3 regions of the Kitasatospora sp. NPDC093102 genome follow, and region 3 is predicted to be linked to each of the others. Evidence: riboswitches for the same ligand, from Rfam matches in the RefSeq annotation. Region 3 holds a riboswitch; each other region holds the start of a gene.
What was found. A riboswitch is a leader RNA that binds a small molecule or an ion and turns the genes downstream of it on or off. The one in region 3 is predicted to bind S-adenosylmethionine.
Positions count from the first base shown of each region.

Region 1: another riboswitch for S-adenosylmethionine. It lies ahead of AB0O11_RS04750 (aminotransferase class V-fold PLP-dependent enzyme); the one in region 3 lies ahead of AB0O11_RS25790 (IclR family transcriptional regulator).
Region 2: another riboswitch for S-adenosylmethionine. It lies ahead of thrC (threonine synthase); the one in region 3 lies ahead of AB0O11_RS25790 (IclR family transcriptional regulator).

Region 1 covers NZ_JBFBFA010000002.1:306,728-314,208, forward strand. The annotation lists gene AB0O11_RS04735 (heme-copper oxidase subunit III) at 123-743, opposite strand; gene AB0O11_RS04740 (hypothetical protein) at 1,141-1,566, shown strand; gene trpD (anthranilate phosphoribosyltransferase) at 1,685-2,761, shown strand; SAM riboswitch class IV at 2,873-2,991, shown strand; gene AB0O11_RS04750 (aminotransferase class V-fold PLP-dependent enzyme) at 3,044-4,426, shown strand; gene AB0O11_RS04755 (Lrp/AsnC ligand binding domain-containing protein) at 4,430-4,711, opposite strand; gene AB0O11_RS04760 (rhomboid family intramembrane serine protease) at 4,708-5,538, opposite strand; gene AB0O11_RS04765 (hypothetical protein) at 5,740-6,003, shown strand; gene AB0O11_RS04770 (NYN domain-containing protein) at 6,140-7,481, shown strand, end outside.
Region 2 covers NZ_JBFBFA010000060.1:4,099-11,579, reverse strand. The annotation lists gene groL (chaperonin GroEL) at 1-1,395, opposite strand, end outside; gene AB0O11_RS36100 (cold-shock protein) at 1,718-1,921, opposite strand; gene AB0O11_RS36095 (MoaD/ThiS family protein) at 2,459-2,737, opposite strand; gene thrC (threonine synthase) at 2,774-4,069, opposite strand; SAM riboswitch class I at 4,086-4,221, opposite strand; gene AB0O11_RS36085 (glucosyl-3-phosphoglycerate synthase) at 4,370-5,380, shown strand; gene AB0O11_RS36080 (trehalose-6-phosphate synthase) at 5,703-7,169, shown strand; gene otsB (trehalose-phosphatase) at 7,156-7,481, opposite strand, start outside.
Region 3 covers NZ_JBFBFA010000024.1:7,346-14,826, reverse strand. The annotation lists gene AB0O11_RS25800 (DUF362 domain-containing protein) at 1-1,240, opposite strand, end outside; gene AB0O11_RS25795 (threonine/serine exporter family protein) at 1,478-2,731, shown strand; gene AB0O11_RS25790 (IclR family transcriptional regulator) at 2,772-3,485, opposite strand; SAM riboswitch class I at 3,685-3,827, opposite strand; gene AB0O11_RS25785 (hypothetical protein) at 3,891-4,964, opposite strand; gene AB0O11_RS25780 (BTAD domain-containing putative transcriptional regulator) at 5,226-7,481, shown strand, end outside.

The DNA of each region.
Region 1 (7,481 bases), on a different contig from region 3:
CGAGGCTGCCCGTCTAGGGCTGCGCGCGCGGTCGGTCGGTGGGAGCGTCGGCACCGGCAGAAGCGGCCCGTCGCCGGTGAGGGCGGGGGCCGCTGCCGGTGGCCAGCGACCTGATCAGCTGGTTACTTGATCAGGTAGATGGTCGCGAACAGGCCGATCCACACGACGTCGACGAAGTGCCAGTAGTACGACACGACGATCGCGGCGGTGGCCTGCTCGTGCGTGAAGCGCTTGGCTGCGTACGTCCGTCCCAGGACCAGCAGGAAGGCGATCAGACCACCCGTCACGTGCAGCCCGTGGAAGCCGGTGGTCAGGTAGAACACCGTGCCGTACGGGTCGGAGGACAGCGAGAGGCCGTCCTTCTTGACCAGCTCGGTGTACTCGAAGACCTGGCCGCCGATGAAGACCGCGCCCATGGCGAACGTGAGGATGAACCACGCCCGGAGCTTCTTCACGTCACCGCGCTCGGCGGCGAACACACCGAGCTGGCAGGTGAGCGAGGAGAGCACCAGGATCGTGGTGTTGACCGAGGAGAAGGGCACGTTGAGGGCGTGGGCCTTCTCGGTCCAGAACTCCGGCCCCTTGACGGAGCGGAGCGTGAAGTACATCGCGAAGAGGGCCGCGAAGAACATCAACTCGGAACTGAGCCAGACGATCGTTCCGACGCTGACCATGTTCGGCCGGTTGACCGATCCGTGCGCGTGCCCGGTTTCTACTGCTGTTGCTGTCGCCACGACGGACATTATGTCGGTCCCTTATTCCGTCTTCACGCCGGGGGGTGTCCCTCGGAGTGTCCGGTGCGTGCGGTATGCCCGCTTGGGGGTCGACGGGGTGTCCGGACGGGGGCTGAGCAGCGGGGTGTCCCTTTTCTGATGGTTCCTCGGAGGGGCCCGCGACCCCCTTGCCCGGCGCGTCGTTGCACGGTCGGAGTAGCCGCGGGAGGTAGGGGAGAGGGCCTCGGGTCGGCCGTACGGGTGGACTGGGCGAGGTCGGGTGACGGGCCGTCCTCCGGGCGGGTGAGCCCGGGGCGCGGGGGCTCGGGAGAGGAACGTGCGCGAGGGGGACTCGGCGGAGGGTGATCGGGAGTAGCATCCGGATCAGGCGAACGTGGTCCGGATCACACTTGAGGGAGCAGGGCCCATGGCGTACACGACCGATGAGACGCTCACCGTCCTCGTCTACAGCGACGACCGCAACACCCGCGAGCAGGTGCTGACGGCGCTCGGCCGCCGGCCCGCCGAGGATCTTCCGGAACTGTCCTACCTGGAGTGCGCGACCACCCCCGCGGTGCTCAAGGCACTGGAGAAAGGGGGAGTGGACCTCTGCGTGCTGGACGGCGAGGCCGTTCCGGCAGGCGGGCTGGGTCTCGGGCGCCAGCTCAAGGACGAGATCTACGGCTGTCCGCCGGTGCTGGTGCTGATCGGGCGGCCGCAGGACTCCTGGCTCGCCGCCTGGAGCCGGGCCGACGCCGCCATCTCCCACCCGGTGGATCCGGTGGCGCTGGCCGAGGCGGTCGCCACCCTGCTGCGGACGCGGCTGGCGAAGCGGACTCCGGCAGTCCGCTGAAATCCGCGCAGGCAGTTGGGAAATACAGGGGTAGAAGCGGCCCCTTCGCTCGATAGGCTGGCTCCATCCGTACGGACGTCCCCCTGTGGTGGGGAACCGACAACAGCTGGAGTCAGCCATGGTGAACGTGAACCCTGCGAACGGCGGTAGCGACCCCGCGCAGGTGGTCCGCACCTGGCCGGACCTCCTGGCGGCACTGTTGAAGGGGGACGACCTCGACCGCTCGTCCACCGAGTGGGCGATGGACCGGATCATGAGCGGCGAGGCGTCCCCGGTGCAGGTGGCCGGGTTCATGATCGCGCTGCGGGCCAAGGGCGAGTCGGTCGAGGAGATCGCCGGTCTGGTCGACGCGATGTACGCGCACGCCGAGCCGCTGGAGATCCCCGGTCCGGCGGTGGACATCGTCGGCACCGGCGGGGACCGGGCGAAGACCGTCAACATCTCCACCATGTCGGCGATCGTCGCGGCGGCCGCCGGCGCCAAGGTGGTCAAGCACGGCAACCGGTCGGCCTCCTCCGCCAGCGGCTCCTCGGACGTGCTGGAGAAGCTCGGGGTGGCTCTGGACATCTCCTCCCGGCGGGTCGCCGAGGTGGCCGAGGAAGTCGGGCTCACCTTCTGCTTCGCGGCGAAGTTCCACCCCTCGATGCGGCACGCGGCCACCGCGCGGCGCGACCTCGGGGTGCCGACCGCCTTCAACATCCTCGGCCCGCTGACCAACCCGGCCAAGGTCACCGCGCACGCCATCGGCTGCTTCGACACCCGGCTGTCCGGGCTGATCGCCGGGGTGCTGGCCCGGCGGGGCGCGACGGCGCTGGTCTTCCGCGGCGACGACGGGCTCGACGAGCTGACCATCACCACCACCTCGCAGGTCTGGCTGGTGCGCGACGGAGAGGTCACCGAGAGCACCTTCGACCCGCGGGACGTCGGCATCGAGCTGGTCGGCATCGAGGCGCTGCGCGGGGCGGACGCCTCGTACAACGCCGAGGTCGCACGGCGGCTGCTGGCGGGGGAGCACGGGCCGGTGCGGGACGCCGTCCTGCTGAACACGGCGGCGGCACTGGTCGCGCTGGACCTGGGCGACGCACCGCTCACCGAGCAGCTGGCGGCCGGCATGGAGCGGGCCGCGAAGGCGATCGACTCCGGCGCCGCGCAGGACCTGCTGCGGCGCTGGTCGGAGGCCACCAGCCGGATCTGATGCGGCCGTTGGGGAGCCCGTGCCGGTACGCCGGCGCGGGCTCTTCTCGTGCTGTCCGGATGCTGGATGGCCGTTTGACCACCCGCTGGACGAGGCCTAGAGTCTTCGCCAGGTCATGAGTGACAGCGTCAAGCCCCAGCTGGCTGTCCGGCAACCCTCCGTCCGTGGCGGGGTGCCCTGGGTGAGGACCGGGTCGCCACGGCAAACCGTCCGTGCGACAAGCGCGGACGCCCGACGACTGGCACTCCCGGGGTCCCCATACCCCTGAAGGAGTGCATCCTCATGTCCGTCTCCACCGAAATCTGCGCCCCGCTCGCCGTCCTCGGCGCCGACGTCGAGGTCCCGCTCGCCAGCGGTGAGAGGGTCGGCTACGCGGCGCTCGACTACGCGGCCAGCTCGCCGGCGCTCCAGCGGGTGTGGGACGACGTCGCCGCCTACGCGCCGTACTACGGCAGCGTCCACCGCGGGGCCGGGTACCTCTCGCAGCTGTCCACCGACCTGTTCGAGCAGAGCCGCCGCACCGTCGGCGAGTTCCTCGACCTGCGCGAGGGCGATCAGGTGGTCTTCACCCGGGCCACCACCGACTCGCTCAACCTGCTGGCCGCCGCCGTTCCCGCCGGCACCCGGGTGTTCGCCTTCGAGACCGAGCACCACGCCTCGCTGCTGCCCTGGGCGCACGCCGGACTGGACGTGACCTACCTGCGGGCGCCGCGCTCGCGGGCCGAGGCGGTGGCCGCGCTGGACGCCGCGCTCGCCGAGGCGCCCGAGGGCCCCAAGCTGCTCTGCGTCACCGGCGCCTCCAACGTGACCGGCGAGCTGTGGCCCGTCGCCGAGCTCACCGGGACCGCCCACCGGCACGGCGCCCGGGTGGTGCTGGACGCGGCCCAGCTGGCCCCGCACCACCGGGTCTCGGTGCGCGAGCTGGACGTCGACTGGATCGCCTTCTCCGGCCACAAGATCTACGCGCCGTTCGGCGCCGGGGTGCTGGCCGGCCGGGCGGACTGGCTGGACGCGGCCGAGCCGTACCTCGCCGGCGGCGGGGCGACCCGCACGGTGGCCCGGGAGACCGACGGCTCGGTGGCCGTGCAGTGGCACACCGGCCCGGCCCGGCACGAGGCCGGCTCGCCGAACGTCATCGGCGCCTACGCGATCGCCTCGGCCTGCCGGGCGCTGACCGAGGCCGGCTTCGACGCGCTGGAGGCCCGCGAGCAGCAGCTGATCGCCCGCCTGACGGCCGGGCTGGCCGAGATCCCGCAGGTCAAGGTGCTGAACCTGTTCGGCGCGGACTCTCCGCGGGTGGGCGTGCTGTCCTTCGTCGTCCGGGGCTGGAACAGCTCGCACTTCTCGGCCGCGCTGTCCGCCGAGTACGGTATCGGGGTGCGCGACGGCCTGTTCTGCGCCCACCCGCTGGTGCGCACGCTGCTCGGGGACGAGGCCCCGGCTGTCGAATCGACGTGCGGCGCTCCCGATCCCTCCCTGCCGGGCGAGCGCAGCCTGAACGCGATCCGGGTGAGCTTCGGCGCCGGGACGCCGGACGAGCACGTGGACCGCTTCCTGACCGCCGTCCGGGAGCTGGTCACGGACGGCGCGGCCTGGAACTACCGCAACGAGGGCGGGCGCTGCGTCGCGACCGCGCAGATCGACCGGGGTCGGCGTGAGGGCTGATCGCTACTCGTCCAGGCCGAGGGCGAAGGCGGCTTCCAGGTCGTGCTGGGAGTAGGTGCGGAAGGCGATCTGGGTCTCGGTGTGGGCCACACCCGGGACCTTGTTGAGCCGGCCCGGGATGACCTCGGCCAGGTCGTCGTGCCGGCGCACCCGCACCATCGCCACCAGGTTGTAACCCCCGGTCACCGAGTAGACCTCGCTCACGCCCTCGATGGCGGCGATGGACTCGGCGATCTCCGGGATGCGGTCGACACTGGTCTTGATCAGGACGATGGCGGTGATCACAGTTCGAGCTCCTTTGTGGGGTGCCGCCAGCGTATCGGGCGTCGGCCCGGTCGTCGCGGGGGGTGGCGGACCACGGTGCAGGCGTAGAGGAACCCGGCCGAGAAGCCGATCACATGGACCAGGTAGGCCACTCCCGGGCCGGCCGAGTGCATCGACCACCACTGGAGGGCGAACCAGAGGCCGAGCACCAGCCAGGAGGGGAAGCGCAGCGGCAGGAAGAGCAGCAGCGGGACGAGGGTGGTCACCCGGGCCCGGGGGTGGAGGCGCAGGTAGGCGCCGAGGGCGGCGGAGATCGCCCCGGAGGCGCCGATGAGCACCCGGGTGGAGTTCGGCGAGTGCGCCTCGGCGAGTGCGAAGCCGTACGTGGTCAGGCTGCCGGCGGCCAGGTAGAAGACGGCGTACCGGGCCCGGCCCAGCCGCCGTTCGACGGTGGGGCCGAAGACCTGGAGGAAGAGCAGGTTCCCCAGCAGGTGCAGCCAGCCGGCGTGCAGGAAGAGCCCGGTGAGGACGGACAGGGCCGGGTGCTTGCCCGGGGTCGGGGTGGTCGGGCAGCCGGGGACCGGGTCGTGGGCCTCGGCGAGCTGTTCGGCGGTCAGCGGCCGCCCGGCCAGCACCTCGGCCGGGACGGCACCCCAGCGCTGCTCGTACCGCTGCTCCGCGCAGACCTGGGCCTGGCCGGTGCCGTACAGCGGGTTGAGCCCGGCGGCCGGGCCGAGCAGGAAGACCAGGGTGTTCAGCGCGATCAGGGCGTAGCTGACCGCCGGGACGGTCGCCGCCGCCGGGCGGCCGCCCGGGGCGGCGGTGTGGTCGGGGGCCGCGAGCGCCATGCGGCCAAGCATCCCTCCGGGCGCCGCGGGTGACACGGCGGTTTACGGCAGGTGGACTAGCTCGGGTGTTCGAGCGACCGGTGGTCGCGACGGTTGCCCCAGGCAATAGGCTTGGGGCGGGCATTCCCGCCTCCCGCCGCCGACGCCGGGGCTCCGGGGGGAGCGCCTAGCCCATGCAGGGACCACCCGAGAGGACCCCCGATGACCGTCCCCGCCCTGACTGCCGACACGCGCTGGCGCTGCACCCTGTGCGGCAACCTCACCCGCTTCGACGTGACCCGCACCGCGCGGGTGACCGAGTTCCTCCACTTCGACCTGGCCGGCGAGTCCAAGGTCGAGGAGACCGAGGTGCTGAGCGAGACCGTCGAGTCGGTGCGCTGCCGTTGGTGCAACGCGGTGGACCAGGTCGAGCTGGTGGCCCGGCCGGGCGCCGAGGGGGGCCAGGACCCCACCGAGCAGGGCTGATCCCCGCCGGTGCGACGGGTGGGTGCGCGGCGCACCCGCCCGTGCCGCACGGGACAATACAGAAACAAGACGCACGGAGCGTGACGACAGGGGCGGCAGCGGCCGTGCCCGCTGGACCAGGATCGGAGCCGAGGACGTGGTGGACGCAGCGAAGGAGCCCGGCGAAGCCCAGGGGCTTCAGCCCGCTGCGGCCGAGGCCTGGGCCGAGGCGGCGGGGGCGGCGAACGACCCCTCCGAGCCCACGGCGGAGCGCGCTGCCGAGAAGCTCGAACGGCCGCTGCCCGAGGGCGTGCGCCGGCGCGTGGTCGGGCTGGCCTCGGACGCGCTCGGCGGGCTGCCGTCGGCCGAGCTCCCCCAGGGCCTGCGCCAGTACGTCAAGTTCACCCCGGCGCGACGGGCCAAGTACGCGGCCACCGCGCTGGCGGCGGCGCTGGAGGCGGAACCGGCCTTCCGGGTGCGGATAGCGGAGCGGCTTCGCCTGGGACAGCCGGACCTGGTGAGGGCGCTGGAGTCGGGCACCGCCCCGGGTGCGGCCGATCCGATGGACGTCGCGGCCGCCGCCTACCTGGTGCGTTCGCCGGGCTGGAGCCGGCTGGTGACCGAGGCCGGTGAGGAGGCCGAGCGGGCCGGCGCCGAGGACGCGGCCGCGGAGGCGGCCCGGCTGGTGGAGAAGCTGCAGGCCGAGCTGGCCGAGGTGCGGGCCTCCGCGCGGGCGGACCTGGACCGGCAGCGGGCCGAGTCCGAGGGCGTCCGCAAGGAGGCCGAGTCGCTGCGCAAGAAGGTGCGGTCGCTGGAGAGCGACACCCGCCGGGCGCAGGCCGAGACGCGCCGGGTGACCGGCGAGCTGGAGGCCGTGAAGGCGCAGGCCGCGGCCGAGCGCGGCGCGGCCGAGACCGAGGCGCGCAGGCTCAGGCACCGGGTCGCCGAACTGGAGAACGCGGTCGAGCAGGGCCGCCGGTCGGCCCGCGAGGGGCGCAGTGTCGAGGACATGCGGCTGCGGCTGCTGCTGGACGCCGTGCTGCAGTCGGCCCAGGGGCTCCAGCGGGAGCTGGCGCTGCCGGTCTCCCAGATCCGCCCGGCGGACCTGGTGGAGGCGGTGGTGCCGGGGGCGGCCTCCCCGCACGACGTGGCCCGGCGTGGGCTGGCCGAGGACGATCCGGCGCTGTTGGACCAGCTGCTGGCGATTCCTCAGGTGCACCTGGTGGTGGACGGCTACAACGTGACCAAGACCGGTTATCCGACGCTGCCGCTGGAGCAGCAGCGGATCCGGCTGCTGGGCGGGTTGGCGATGCTGGCCCAGCGCACCCAGGCGGAGGTCACCTGCGTGTTCGACGGGCAGGACCTGGACGTCCCGGTGATCATGGCGCCGCCGCGCGGGGTCCGGGTGCGGTTCAGCCGGACGGGGGAGACGGCCGACGAGCTGATCCGCCGCCTGGTGCGGGCCGAGCCGCAGGGCCGCCCGGTGGTGGTGGTGTCCA
Region 2 (7,481 bases), on a different contig from region 3:
CTTCTCCACCACGACGCCACCCTCCAGGCCGGCGTTGGTCGCGATCTGCTTGATCGGGGCCTCCAGCGCGACCTTGACGATGTTGGCACCGGTGGCCTCGTCGCCGTCCAGCTCCAGCTTGTCGAAGGCGACACCGGCCTGCAGCAGGGCGACGCCACCACCGGCGACGATGCCCTCCTCGACGGCGGCCTTGGCGTTGCGGACGGCGTCCTCGATGCGGTGCTTGCGCTCCTTGAGCTCCACCTCGGTGGCCGCGCCGGCCTTGATGACGGCCACGCCGCCGGCCAGCTTGGCGAGGCGCTCCTGGAGCTTCTCGCGGTCGTAGTCCGAGTCGCTGTTCTCGATCTCGGCGCGGATCTGGTTCACGCGGCCCTGGACCTGGTCGCTCTCGCCGCCACCGTCGACGATGGTGGTCTCGTCCTTGGTGATGACCACCTTGCGGGCGGTGCCCAGCAGGTCGATGCCGGCGTTCTCCAGCTTGAGGCCGACCTCCTCGGAGATCACGGTGCCACCGGTGAGGATGGCGATGTCGCCGAGCATGGCCTTGCGGCGGTCACCGAAGCCCGGGGCCTTGACGGCGACGGACTTGAAGGTGCCACGGATCTTGTTCACGACCAGGGTCGACAGGGCCTCGCCCTCGACGTCCTCGGCGATGATGACCAGCGGCTTGCCGCTCTGCATGACCTTCTCCAGCAGCGGGAGCAGGTCCTTGACCGAGCCGATCTTGGAGTTGGCGATGAGGATGTACGGGTCCTCGAAGGTCGCCTCCATGCGCTCCAGGTCGGTGGCGAAGTAGGCGGAGATGTAGCCCTTGTCGAAGCGCATGCCCTCGGTGAGCTCGAGCTCCAGGCCGAAGGTGTTGCTCTCCTCGACGGTGATGACGCCTTCCTTGCCGACCTTGTCCATGGCCTCGGCGATCAGCTCGCCGATCTGGGTGTCGGCGGCGGAGATGGAGGCGGTGGAGGCGATCTGCTCCTTGGTCTCCACGTCCTTGGCCTGGGCGAGCAGCTGGTCGGAGACGGCCGCGACGGCCTTCTCGATGCCGCGCTTCAGGGCCATCGGGTTGGCGCCGGCGGCGACGTTGCGCAGACCCTCGCGAACCAGGGCCTGGGCGAGCACGGTGGCGGTGGTGGTGCCGTCACCCGCGACGTCGTCCGTCTTCTTGGCGACCTCCTTGACGAGCTCCGCACCGATCTTCTCGTACGGGTCCTCGAGCTCGATCTCCTTGGCGATGGAGACACCGTCGTTGGTGATGGTGGGGGCGCCCCACTTCTTCTCCAGCACGACGTTGCGACCCTTGGGGCCGAGCGTGACCTTCACTGCGTCGGCGAGCTGGTTCATGCCACGCTCAAGGCCGCGGCGAGCTTCCTCATCAAAGGCGATGATCTTGGCCATCTGAAGTGGTCCTCCGGGACACGGTCGACTGCTCGGACCAAGGGGTGCCCGCGACGGACGGCCCTGGTGTGCGGGGGTCCATTCCCCTACCGCTCCCGGGGGCCTCACCGACCCGGTCCGCTGTCACTCTCACGCTGTGAGTGCTAACGCAATGATTAGCACTCGTGGTGGTCGAGTGCAAGCCCAATCGACAACCCGCGAGCCGTCGCCGGGGCCGCCCGGGAACGCCGACGGGCCCGTACGACACGTGTCGTCCGGGCCCGTCGAGAAGCGAGTGGTCACCAGCCGAGGGCCGCGCCGAGCTCCTGGGGTCGGAAGGGGGTCAGCCCGCCGCGCGAACCATGTCCGCCTGCGGGCCCTTCTGTCCCTGGGAAATCTCGAACTCGACCCGCTGGCCCTCCTCGAGGGTGCGGTAGCCGTCCATCTGGATCGCGCTGTAGTGGACGAAGACGTCCGCACCACCGTCGACCGCGATGAAGCCGTAGCCCTTCTCCGCGTTGAACCACTTGACGGTGCCCTGAGCCATTCCGAACTCCCCTAGTGCTGTGCTGGCCCTTCACGTGCCCGCAGGTCGCGGGCCCGGGTTGGTTTGAAGGCCGGCCCGGGGAACCCCCCCTGGGCGCAGCCGTGCACGCCGCAACCCTCCGCGCGGAGCGCCGAACGGCTTCCGGTGAGCGGGTGATTGCGTCGACCGCCGCTGAATGTATCCGGACCGAAGCCCTCTGCAACAGGGCCAGCCGCCGGTAATTCCACCGTGGCGTCAACGGACAGGACGGGCTGAATCGGGAAAATCTCGGCATTCCACGCCGGACATAGCGGACGAATTACCCAAATCCCCGCGGTAATTCTGACATCTGCCTGACATGTTTCACGGGCCGCCGCCATCGGCGAGGGGCCCCCGGGCCGAGCTCTGCGGGGGCCGAAAGGGAAACCCTGTTCCCAGCCGAGCCACACTCTACTCCGACTCGACCCGGAAATATTCCCGCCGGAATGCAAGCGGTCGCCCACGCATACGGAGAGCGGAATTCCGTACGCGTGGGCGACCGCGGGTTCTCCGGACGGCTCAGCAGCCGCCGGCCACCGCCGGGATGATCGAGACGCCGGCGCCGTCCTCGACCTCGGTCGCCAGACCCTCGGCGAAGCGCACGTCGTCGTCGTTCACGTAGACGTTCACGAAGCGGCGCAGCTTGCCGGTGTCGTCCAGGATGCGGGCCGAGATGCCCGCGTGGTTCTTCTCCAGGTCGGCGATGACCTCGGCCAGGGTGGCACCCTCGGCGGTCACCTCGGCGGCGCCGCCGGTGTAGGTGCGCAGGATGGTGGGGATGCGGACGTTGGCGCTCATGACTCTCCTTGCGGGGGCGGGGCCTGTCGGGGTGGTTCAGACGGACGCGAGGCCGGCGTCGCGGAACGAGTCCAGCGTCGGGCGGATGACGGCGGTCATCCCGGCGTCGGAGACGGCGTCCAGGGTCTTCAGGCCGTCGCCGGTGTTGATCGCGACGGTCTCCTTGGACGGGTCCAGCTGCCCGGTCTCGACCAGCTTCTTCAGCACGCCGACGGTCACCCCGCCCGCGGTCTCGGCGAAGACGCCCTCGGTCCGCGCCAGCAGCCGGATCGCCGCCACGACCTCGGCGTCCGTGACGTCCTCCACCGCGCCACCGGTCCGGCGGGCGATGTCCAGCACGTACGGGCCGTCGGCCGGGTTGCCGATCGCCAGCGACTTGGCGATGGTGTCCGGCTTGACCGGCTTGATCACGTCCCGGCCGGCCTTGAACGCGGCCGACACCGGCGAGCAGCCCTCGGCCTGGGCGCCGAAGATCCGGTACGGCCGGTCCTCGACCAGGCCGAGCCCGATCAGCTCCTGGAGACCCTTGTCGATCTTCGTCAGCTGCGAGCCCGAGGCGATCGGGATCACGATCTGCTCCGGCAGCCGCCAGCCGAGCTGCTCGCAGATCTCGTACGCCAGCGTCTTGGAACCCTCTCCGTAGTACGGCCGCAGGTTCACGTTGACGAATCCCCAGCCCTCGCCGGCCGGGTCGCCGATCAGCTCCGAGCAGAAGCGGTTCACGTCGTCGTAGTTGCCCTCGATGCCGACCAGCTCGCCGCCGTACACCCCGGCCATGACGACCTTGCCCTGCTCCAGGTCGTGCGGAATGAACACGCAGGACCGGAACCCGGCCCGGGCCGCCGCTGCACCCACCGCGCCGGCCAGGTTGCCGGTCGAGGAGCAGGACAGCGTGGTGTACCCGAACGCCCGGGCCGCCTCGATCGCGCACGCGACCACCCGGTCCTTGAACGAGTGCGTCGGGTTGCCGGAGTCGTCCTTGATGTGCAGCTGGGCGGTGAAACCGAGCTCCCGGCCCAGGTTGTCCGCCTTGACCAGCGGGGTCCACCCCGGGTTCAGGTTGGGCTTCGAAGCCACGTCGGCCGGAACCGGCAGCAGCGGCGCGTAGCGCCAGATGGAGGCCGGACCGGCCTCGATCCGCTTGCGCAGCTCCTCGGCGCCCTGACTGCCGAACTCGTAGGCGATCTCCAGCGGGCCGAAGCACTCCAGGCAGGCGAAGCTGGGGCCGAGCGGGAAGCGGGTGCCGCACTCCCGACAGGACAGCGCGGCGGCGGGGCCGAGGTCGACGGAAACGGGTGCGGCGCCGGAAGGGGTCGTCTCAGTGATAGCCATGACGGCGAGGCCTCTCTCCTCATCTTCCCCGTGGCGCGGTCGCGGCACGGGCCGGAATTGGCACCTGTCCCGCCGGGGCCTGTCGACGACAGCCGCGCGAGAAGGTTGCCGGGACGTCAACGGGCCGTTCCCTCAGTCCCTCTGGATGAGCTTGTGAAATTGTGGTGGTGCTCAACGGCGACCCCGGCGTGCAAAGGTCCGACCGCTGTACGAAGACTGTATCCGAAGGCGTCAAACCCGAACGGGACCGTCCGCCAAGCGAGATGACCCGTCCCACCCCACCCCGCCGAGGAGACCTCCGTGCCCGCCGAACCGACCCCCGAGCTCCTCCCGCAGGTGGCGTCCTGGCTGCGCCGCCGCTCCTGGAGCGCGGCCGACCGGCCGGTCCGCACCCTCCTCGCGGCCAAGGAACGCACCGGCCGCACCGTCAGCGTGGTCCTCCCCGCCCTGGACGAGGAGGCCACCGTCGGCGACATCGTCCGCACCATCCGCCGCGAGCTGATGGAACGCCTCCCGCTCGTCGACGAACTCGTCGTCGTGGACTCCGGCTCCACCGACGCCACCGCCGCCGTCGCCGCCGAGGCCGGCGCCCGGGTCGAGCACCGCGACGCCATCCTGCCCCGGCTGCCCGCCGTCCCCGGCAAGGGCGAGGTGCTCTGGCGCTCGCTGCTGGTCACCCACGGTGACATCGTCTGCTTCGTCGACGCCGACCTGCGCGAGTTCGACCCTGCCTTCGTCTCCGGCACCGTCGGACCGTTGCTGACCGACGACTCCATCCAGCTGGTCAAGGCCATGTACGACCGCCCACTGGAGTCGGAGGGCGCCGTCCTGCCCGCCGGCGGCGGCCGGGTCACCGAACTCGTCGCCCGCCCCCTGCTCAACCTCCACTGGCCGGAACTCGCCGGCTTCGTCCAGCCCCTCGGCGGCGAGTACGCGGCCCGCCGCTCCCTGCTCGAACGGCTGCCCTTCCCCACCGGCTACGGCGTCGAACTCGGACTGCTGGTCGACGCCCTGGAACTGGTCGGCCTGGACGCCCTCGCCCAAGTGGACGTCGGCGTCCGGCACCACCGCCACCAGGACGGCCAGGCCCTCGGCCGGATGGCCGCCACCATCTACCGGACCGCCCTGGAACGCCTCGACCGCACCCACCGCCTCAAGGCCTCAGCCGACCTCGTCCACCCCCACCTCACCCAGTTCACCCGGGACCCGGAGACCCGCGCCTTCACCGCCCACACCCACCCGGTGACGGCCCGGGAACGCCCCCCGATGCACACCGTTCCCGAATACGTGAAGCGCCGCACCGACGGGTGACGGCCCCGAGCAGTGCGGCCGCTGCGATTTCGCCGGTTATCCCGGCGGTTGGTTTGCGATGTCCGCCAACCGGCAACATCCCAACCGTGACTCCTCCCCCTCTCGACGAGGGGGCTTCCCACTCGACCCCTGCGGAGCCTCGCGACTCCTCCCCCATGCGAACGCGGGGGCTTCTCACCCCGGCCCGTCAGACCCTCATGACGGCCAGGCCCTGACCGCTGCGTATCGCAGGTCTCCGACTGTACGGCTGCGCCGCGCACCGCTCCGCCGTAGGCTCGGAATCCACCCCAACGGGTGAACGGGCAGACCCAGAAGAGGACTCATGGCCGATTCATCGACCAAACGTTCAGGCCAGGCCGGCACCGCCCCCGTCCTGGTGGCCTCCAACCGGGGACCGGTGTCGTTCAGCACCGCCGACGACGGCACGCTGACCCTGCGCCGCGGCGGCGGTGGCCTGGTCTCCGGCCTCTCCGCCATCGAGGACCCGAACGCCGTCTGGGTCTGCGCAGCCCTCAACGACTCCGACCGCAGGGCCGCCGCCGGGGCGCCCCACGGCCGCCTGGACCTGGCCGGCCACGAGGTCGGCGGCCAGGCCGTACGGATGCTGGACATAGACCCGCAGACCTTCGCCCGCGCCTACAACGGCGTCGCCAACTCCACCCTCTGGTTCGTCCACCACCTGCTCTACGCGACCCCCACCGCACCCGCCTTCGACGCCGGCTTCCGCACCGAATGGGCCTCCTACCAGGCCTACAACGAGGCCTTCGCCGAAGCCCTGGCCGCCGAAGCCGCCCCGAACGCCGCCGTCCTCATCCAGGATTACCACCTCTCCCTGGCCCCGGCCCTGCTCCGCGAAGCCCGTCCCGATCTGCGGATCGGCCACTTCTCGCACACCCCCTGGGCCCCGCCCGAGTACTACCGGCTGCTGCCCGACGACGTCGCCCGGGCCGTCCTCACCGGCATCCTGGGCGCAGACCGGGCCGGTTTCCTGACCGACCGCTGGGCCCGCGCCTTCGCCGCCTGCTGCGAGGACCTCCTCGGGGCGAGCGTCGACCACGACGCGCTCACCGTCACCTTCGACGGGCGCACCACAGACCTGGGCGTCCACGCCCTCGGCGCCGACGCCGACTTCCTGCGCGAGCGCGCCCACCGCCCCGACGTCGACGAACGCCTCGCCGCCCTCCGCGAGGCCGTCGGCGACCGCCGCACCATCGTCCGGGTCGACCGCACCGAGCTGAGCAAGAACATCGTCCGCGGCCTCCAGGCCTACCAGCACCTGCTCCGCACCCGCCCCGAGTGGCACGACCGGGTGGTGCACATCGCCTTCGCCTACCCGTCCCGCACCGACCTGGCCGAGTACCGGAACTACACCGCGGCCGTCCAGGACCTCGCGGCCGCCGTCAACGGCGAGTTCGCCACCCCCACCTGGCAGCCGCTGATCCTGCACGTCGACGACGACTTCCCGCGTTCCCTCGCCGCCTACCGCCTGGCCGACGTCGCCCTGGTCAACCCCATCCGCGACGGCATGAACCTGGTCGCCAAGGAAGTCCCCGTGGTCTCCGACCACGGCTGCGCACTCGTCCTCTCCCGCGAGGCCGGCGCCCACGCCGAACTCAAGGACGACGCCCTCACCGTCAACCCCTACGACGTCATCGCCACCGCCGACGCCCTGCACGCCGGCCTCACCATGAGCCCGGAGGAGCGCGCCGACCGCACCAAGCGCCTGACCGCGGCGGCCACCGCGCTCCCGCCGCAGCAGTGGTTCCTGGACCAGCTCAACGCGCTGTGAGCGCCTCCCCCAAGGCCCCCAGCAGCTCCACCACACCCTCCGGCCCGACGACCACCAGGTCCGCCCGGTCCGCCAGGTCCCGCACCGGCGCGTCCCCCACCGCGCCGGCGCACACCAGCACCCCGGCCACGCCCTCGCCACGCAGCTTCTCCACCGCGGCGAAGGCCGCCACATCCCCCAGATCGTCCCCCGCGTAGAGCACCGAACGAGCCCCCCGCTCCCGCAGGAACCCGGTCAGCGCCGCCCCCTTGTCCACCCCCGGCGGCCGCAGCTCCAGCACCAGCCGCCCGGGCTCCACCACCAACCCGTACT
Region 3 (7,481 bases):
CCGTCTCCAGTGGCCGCAGGAGGTCGGTGATCCGGTCGTAGTCCTCGTGGGTGTAGGCGTCCGGGTCGACCGCGAGGGAGACGTCCCGGCGCCGGAGGCCGTCCTTGGCGTTCCCGGTCCGCCAGGCGCGGACGGTGGAGGAGGCCGACGCCGCCGCGCCGACCACCGTGCACAGGGCGGCGGCGGCGGCCGGGTTCGCGTCCGCGGCGCGGATCAGCGAGGTGAGGAGCCGGGAGAGCCGGGCGAGGGCCGGGTCGGTGACCTCGGCCGTGCCCGGGGCCACGTGCCAGGCGGCGACGCTGAACAGCCGGTGGGCCCGCCCGTCGGGAGCGAGTCGGCGCACCGCCTCGACCAGCGATCTCGGCGGGTTGCGCCAGCCCTGGTAGGGCGTCAGGTCGCCGTCGATCCGGTAGGCGTCCGGCAGGCCCCGGTCGCTGAGCACCCGCGCGTTGAGCGGCGACGAGACGGGGTCGACGCCCATGAGCAGCGCGCCGACCAGGTCCGCCAGCGCGCCGTCCGGTGCGGCGATCACCGTATCCGTCCGCAGGGGCCTGCCGACGTGCGATCCGGCGCACCCGTGGCTGCTCACCACGGCGTCGATGAGGTGGAAGTCCGGCGGGTGGGAGCGCAGCAGGTCCACGACGACTTCGGCGCCGTCCCGTCGGGCGCGGTAGTGGTGGTGCTTGTCGTCCTGCGGGAGCACGCCGAACAGGTTGGCCAGGCACAGGGCGTAGCCGAACTCCGGGTGGGTGCTGTTCTTCGCGATGTTGATCCGGAAGCCCGCGTCCAGCCACCTGCGCGCCAGGCCGCTGCCGTGCAGCACGGAGGAGTCGGGGAACCCGGCCGGCCCGACCTCCTCCGACAGGTCCACGACGCGGTAGGCGTTGCCCTGCGGGGTGCGCCCGCCGTAGCCGAGTCGGCGGCAGGCTTCGGGGAGCCCGGGGCCGGCCAGCCAGGTGTCCGGGCCGCAGCGGGCGGCTCCGACGGTGGCGTCGCGGTAGCCGCGGTCGTGCAGCAGGTCGATCAGGTGCTCCACCAGGGCGGCGCTGACCGCGGTCGCCGGATCGCCGTACGCGGAGGTGCCCGGTGTCAACAGCACCGCGACCGTCCCCGGGTCGCCGTGCGCCCGTTCGGCGAGCCGCTCCCAGAGCCCGGCCCGGGCGACCGCCTCCGCCAGCAGGTCGGCGGCGGAGAGCGGCCGGACCCGGGTGGAGCGGGCCACGGCGGCGACGACGGTCACATCTCCCCCAACGCCGGCGGACGGTGTTCCTGCGTGCGGTCGAACCGTCGCCGATTCGCCGGAAAGCATCCCCAAGAGGTTTGAAGGGATGCTACTGGCCGGGGGTCGGATGCCGGCCCGGGACACGCGCTCGTGTCCCGGGCCGGCCGTCGCCGGCGGACGGCGTGCGCGCGGCGGGAAACCGAACAGACCGGGGCACAGTCGGACCGAATCGGGCGGGATGGGACGATACCTGCCATGCCAAGCACGTCTCTCCTGGTCAGGGGCACCGAAGCCCCGCCCGACCCGCTCCGCCGTCTGCTGCTCGAACTGGGCGAAGCCCTGCTGGGCGGTGGCCTGCCCGTCCATGACGTCGAGGAGGAACTCCGCGGACTGGGACGGTCGATGGGGGCTCCGGACGTGCGGGTCGCCGCGCTGACCAACGGGCTGTTCGTCGCCCTGGGGGCGGACGAGGCCACCCGGTTCCAGCCGGTCGGCGCCGCCCTGCGGTTCGAGCAGACGGCCGACGTCCTCCACCTGGTGCACCGGCTGCGGGCGGGCGAGCTCGACGGGCCACGGGCGCTCGCCGAGCTGGAGGGGATCCGGCGGGCACCGGCCCGCCGGCCCGCGTGGGTGGCGGACCTGGGGGCGCTGCCGGTCGGGGTGGGGGTCTGCCTCTTCCTGCAGCCGGCGGCGGCGAACGTGCTGGCGGCCGGGCTCGGCTCGCTGATCGTCGTGGGGCTGACCGTGCTCGCCCGGCGGCTGCCGTACCTGCGGCCGCTGCTGCCCGTCACGGCCGGGTTCCTGGTCGCGCTGCTGGTCCTCCTGCTCGCCCGGGCCTCGCTGCTGGACGGTCCGCTGCGGACCATCGTGGCCACGCTGGCGATCCTGCTGCCGGGCGGGCTGCTCGTCACCGGGCTGTCGGAGATCGCCGCGGGTGCGGCCAGCGCGGGTACGGCCCGGCTGGTGTCCGGCGCGGTGCAGTTGGCGCTGTTCCTCGCCGGGGTGGCCGCGGCCGCGACCGCGGCCGGCATGCCGGCCGCCGCGCTGGCCAACGTGCAGGTGGCCAAGCCCAGCTGGTGGGTGATCGCCCTGGGGCTGGCGCTCGCGGTCGCGGGGGTGGTGGTCAACGTCCACACCCCGCCCTCGGCCGTGCCGTGGATCGTCGTGGTGATCGCGGCGAGCGTCACGGTCCAGGTGGTGGTGGGGTCGGCGCACGGCGCGGCGATCGGCGGCCTGGCCGGCGCGGTCACCGCCGCGGCCACGGCCACGCTGGTGCACTGGCTGCCGGGCGGTCCGCTCTGGCAGGTGCTCTACCTCCCGGCGTTCTGGATCGTGGTGCCGGGCTCCTTCGGTCTGCTGAACACCGCACAGATCGAGGTCGGCAACGGCGCGCAGTCCGTGCTGACAGCCGTGTCGGCGGTGTTCGGGGTGTCGATCGGCACCCTGATCGGCGCGGTGATCAGCCGGATACCCCGCCCCTCCCGCACCGTCCTGCTGCCCCGGGCCTGAGCCCGGGGCAGCGGAGGTGCGCCCCGAGAGGGCGGGTCGGTCACGGGTGGCGCAGGGCCTCGGTGAGACGGTGGGCCGCCTCGACGACGGCCTGGGCGAGGTGGGCGCCGGGGTGGCGGGTGAGCCGTTCGATCGGTCCGGAGACCGAGACGGCGGCCACGACCCGGTTGGACTGGCCGCGGACCGGCGCGGAGACGGACGCGACCCCGAGCTCGCGCTCGCCGACGGACTGGGCCCAGCCGCGGCGCCGTACGCCACTCAGGGCAGTGGCGGTGAACCGGGCGCCCTGCAGCCCGCGGTGGAGGCGCTCGGGCTCCTCCCAGGCCAGCAGGACCTGGGCGGCGGAGCCGACCTTCATGGGGAGGGTGATCCCCACCGGAACCGTGTCGCGCAGGCCGGTGAGACGTTCGGCGGCGGCCACGCAGATCCGGACCTCGCCCTGCCGGCGGTAGAGCTGGGCACTCTCGCCGGTGACGTCCCGGAGCTGGGTGAGGACCGATCCGGCCGCGGCCAGCAGCCGGTCCTCGCCGGCGGCCGCCGAGAGCTCGCCGAGCCGGGGGCCGAGCATGAACCGGCCCTGCATGTCCCTGGTGACCAGGCGGTGGTGCTCAAGGGCGACGGCCAGCCGGTAGGCGGTGGGCCGCGCCATGCCGGTGGCGGCGACGAGGCCGCCCAGGGTGGCGGGACCGGCCTCCAGGATGCCGAGGATCGAGGTGACCTTGTCGAGCACGCCGACGCCGCTCGTGTTCTCCATGGGTGGGGTACTCCAGTCTCAAGGCCCGGGAGCAGCGGGTGGGCGCTGCTCACGGCGGCTCCTGGCGGGGAGCCGGGGGTGGTCAGCGAGGACGGGCCGCAGAAGTCGGCCGATTGCCTGCGCCGGGCACGAGACGGGTACGCGAAAGCGCCGGGGCGGGAAGCGCCCGGGCGAAGGACAGCACAGAGAGCACCGTGTCTCCTCATCTTTCCCGCGCCACAGTGGCGACAGGCCGGAGTTGGCACTGATCCCGGACGGCACGGCGCGTACTTCGGACGCCGGGTCGACCGGGGAGTTGCCGGGGCTTCGTAGGGCCGGTCCCTCCACCCCTCTGGATGATTCGCCAGGAACCATACAAGATTCCCCGGGCCGGCCGCCAAGCCCCCCACCCACGCCTGCGGTCGCTCAGCGGTGGCGCGGCTCCGACAGGCCGGTGCACCGGGCCGGGTCCGGGCTGCCGGGGGCGGTCTCGTCCCAGGCTCGCAGGGCGGCGAGGGCGGCGGTGCGTTCGGGCGCCGTCGGCCGGGTGCCCTCCGGGCCGAGCAGGTAGTCGGCGACCGGGGTGAGCAGCAGGGTGGCGGCGCCGGCCGGCAGCAGCAGGGCCTCGTCCCAGCGGTGCCGGATGACGGTGCGGCGCAACAGGGTGCCGTGGCGGGGCCGGAGCGGGTGGGCGAGGGTCCGGCGGCGGCGGAGTTCGGGCGCGACCTCGGCTTCCAGGACGGTGCGCACGTCCCGCAGGGAGCCCAGCGACACGTGCTCGGCGGCGAGGTCGAGGAGGGCCGCGGCCTCCGGGGCGAGCCGGTAGGCGGCGACCACCGCGGCGGTCTCGACGGGTTCGAAGGGCTGCCCGGCGAGGTGGGCCACGTCGATCACGTCGCCCGCGAGGAAGGCGCGCCCGAGCCCCTCCTCGGCGAGGGCGATCAGGCACTCCACGTGGTCGTCGGCGGCCAGGTAGGGGCGGACCGGGACGGTGGCGAGGTCGCCGGTGAGCGCGGCGGTCGCGACCCGTACCTGGTACCACGGGTCGAGCAGCGGGTCCTCGGCCGGCCAGCGCAGGGTGACGGTGGTGTGCCGGGGCCGCTCGCCGAGCAGGGTGACCTCCACGGACTCCACCGGGTGGTCGGTGACCAGCCGGTTGACCGCCTGCCAGAGCGTGGCCTCGGTGGGGCTGACGAGACTGAGCCCGCCCAGCGGCCGGGGCAGGTCGGGCGGGTAGTAGCCGGCCAGTGGCAGGTCGCGGATCGGGCGGACCCCGGTGGCGTCGGCGAGCTCGCGGGCGATCCCGGCGTAACAGTCGGCCCGGTCGCGGGCGCGCCGCAGCTCGGCCCGGGCGTGCTCGCCCATCCGGACGCCGTCCCGGGCGAGCGCGGCGAGCACCAGGTACGGGAGGTGGCGCTCGCCGCGGGCACGGTGGAGCAGTTCGACCGGTCCGGCGACCGGGTCGACGTCGAGCAGCCGGTGGAGCAGGTCGGTGTTCATGGGCGTCCGCCTCCGTGAGCCGTGGTGGTCGCCCGGACGGCGGCCGGGCGGCCGGGGACGTGGCGGGTCCGACGGTTGGTGCCGGGCCGACTGCGGGCGCCACACCACCGATTGTGGTGACGGCCGATCAACACCGGATCACCGCCGGGTCGACGATCCCTCGACATCCCACCGGGTGCCGTGGGTTGATAGGGGCTCATCAATTCGGGGGGCGGCACGTGCGCGGGCGGGGGCGAGCACATGAGGCGGGCAGGTGCAGGAATGGATGATTTCCGGTTCTCGGTCCTGGGTCTGATGCGGGCGCAGCGCGGCGTGACCGTGCTGAAGGTGGGCAGCCCCCAGCAGCAGGCCATGCTGGCGGTGCTGCTGCTCCGGCCCGGCCACGGTGCGAGCGCCACCGATCTGATCGACGCCCTGTGGGGTGAGGAGCCGCCGGGCACCGCGATGACGACGGTGCGCACCTACGCCTGGCGGTGGCGCAAGGTCCTGCACGGCGAGGAGCCGGACGCGCCGGCCGTGCTGACCTCGGTCGGGGACGGCTACCGGCTGGTGCTGCCCAAGCACGCGGTGGACGCGGCGCAGGCGGAGGAGCTGGCCGCGCAGGCCGAGCGCACGGCGGCCGCCGGAGAGCCGCAGCAGGCGCGCGACCTGCTGAACCAGGCGCTGGAGTTGTGGCAGGGCGAGCCGCTGGCCGGCATCCCCGGTCCGTTCGCGCAGCGGCAGCGCCAGCGGCTCCAGGAACTGCGGCTGACCCTGCTGGAGGAGCGGATCGCCCTGGACCTGGCGCTGGGGCGCTACTCCCGGTGCATTCCGGAGCTGACCTCGCTGACCACCGAGCACCCGCTGCACGAACGGGCGTACGGGCTGCTGATGCGCGCGCTGTACCAGGCCGGGCGGCAGGCGGACGCGCTGGCGGTGTTCCGGGGCGCGCGCCAGCTGTTCCTGGCCGAACTGGGGGTGGCGCCCGGGGCGGAGCTGGACCTGCTGCACCAGCGCATCCTGGAGGGCGACCCGTCGCTCGCCGCTCCGACGCCGTCCGTCGCGCTCCTCGCCGGCAGTGCGGAGCCGGCCGTGCCCGGGGTCGAGTCGCCGGACCCGCCCGCCGGACCCGCGGTGCCGGACGTGCCCGCCACCGTCCCGGCCGGGGCCGCCGCACCGACCCCGAGACCGGCCCAGCTTCCGCCCGACGCGGCCGACTTCACCGGCCGGACGGTGCTGGTGGAGCGGCTGGGCGGGGCCCTCGGCACGCCGGGCCAGCAGGCGCTGGTGATCGCGACCGTGGTCGGCATGGGCGGGGTCGGCAAGACCGCGCTGGCCCTGCACGTCGCCCACCGGGTCCGCGAGGCCTACCCGGACGGGCAGCTCTACGTCGACCTGCGGGGCGCCGACGCCACTCCGGCCGATCCGGAGGCGGTGCTCAGCGGCTTCCTGGTCGCGCTCGGCGTGCCGGCCGACGCGGTGCCGGACGGGCTGGACGCCCGCTCGGCGCTGTTCCGCTCGGTGGTGGACGGCCGGCGGCTGCTGCTGGTGCTCGACAACGTCCACGACACCGCGCAGATCAGACCGCTGCTGCCGGGCGCGGTCGGCTGCGCCGTCCTCACCACCAGCCGCACCCGGCTGTCCGGCCTGCCCGCGACCGTCCAGGCCGACCTCGGCGTCTTCGAACCCGAGGAGGCGCTCGAACTGCTGGGCCGCACCATCGGCGCCGAGCGGCTGGCCGCCGAGGCGGAGGCCGCCCGGGAGCTGCTGCTCGTCTGCGGCCACCTCCCGCTCGCGGTCCGGATCGTGGCGGCCAGGCTGGCCGCCCGGCCGAGCTGGACGGTGCAGACGCTGGGCCGCCGGCTGGCGGTCGAGCGCCGGCGGATCGACGAGCTGCGCATCGGCGACCTGGAGGTGGCGGCCGCCTTCGAGCTGAGCTACCGCCAGTTGACGCCCGCCCAGGCCCGGGCGTTCCGGCTGGCCGCCTCGGTGGACGGCCCGGACCTCGGGCTGCAGGCCGCGGCCGCCCTGCTGGACCTGGACGAGTACGACGCCGAGGACCTGCTGGAGGCCCTGGTGGACGTGGCGATGATGGAGTCGCCCTTCCCCGGCCGCTACCGCTTCCACGACCTGTTGCGCGCGTTCGCCCGGCGCCGTCCGGACGATCCCGGCGCGGCCGTGGCGGCCCGCGACCGGATGCTGGACCACCTGCTGGCCACCGCGTGCACGGCCTTCCAGCACGCCGTCCCCGGGGATCCGGCGGCCGGGGCGCTCGGGCCGGCCCGCAGCGCGGGCGTCCCCCTGGACGGCCCGGACGGGGCGCGGGCCTGGGCCGAGGCGGAGGGCTCCGGGGCGATCGCGCTGGCCGCGCAGGTGGCGGGCTGGACGGTCACGGACGACGACGCCACCGCACCGTCGGCTCCGGCCGAAGGGGCGGCACCGGAGCCGCTGCGCGCCGCGATCGACCTGCTGATCGCGCTCACCCCGTTCCTCCTCGCCCCGCCCAGCCGCCGGCTGGCCACCACCGCGGAGGCCCTG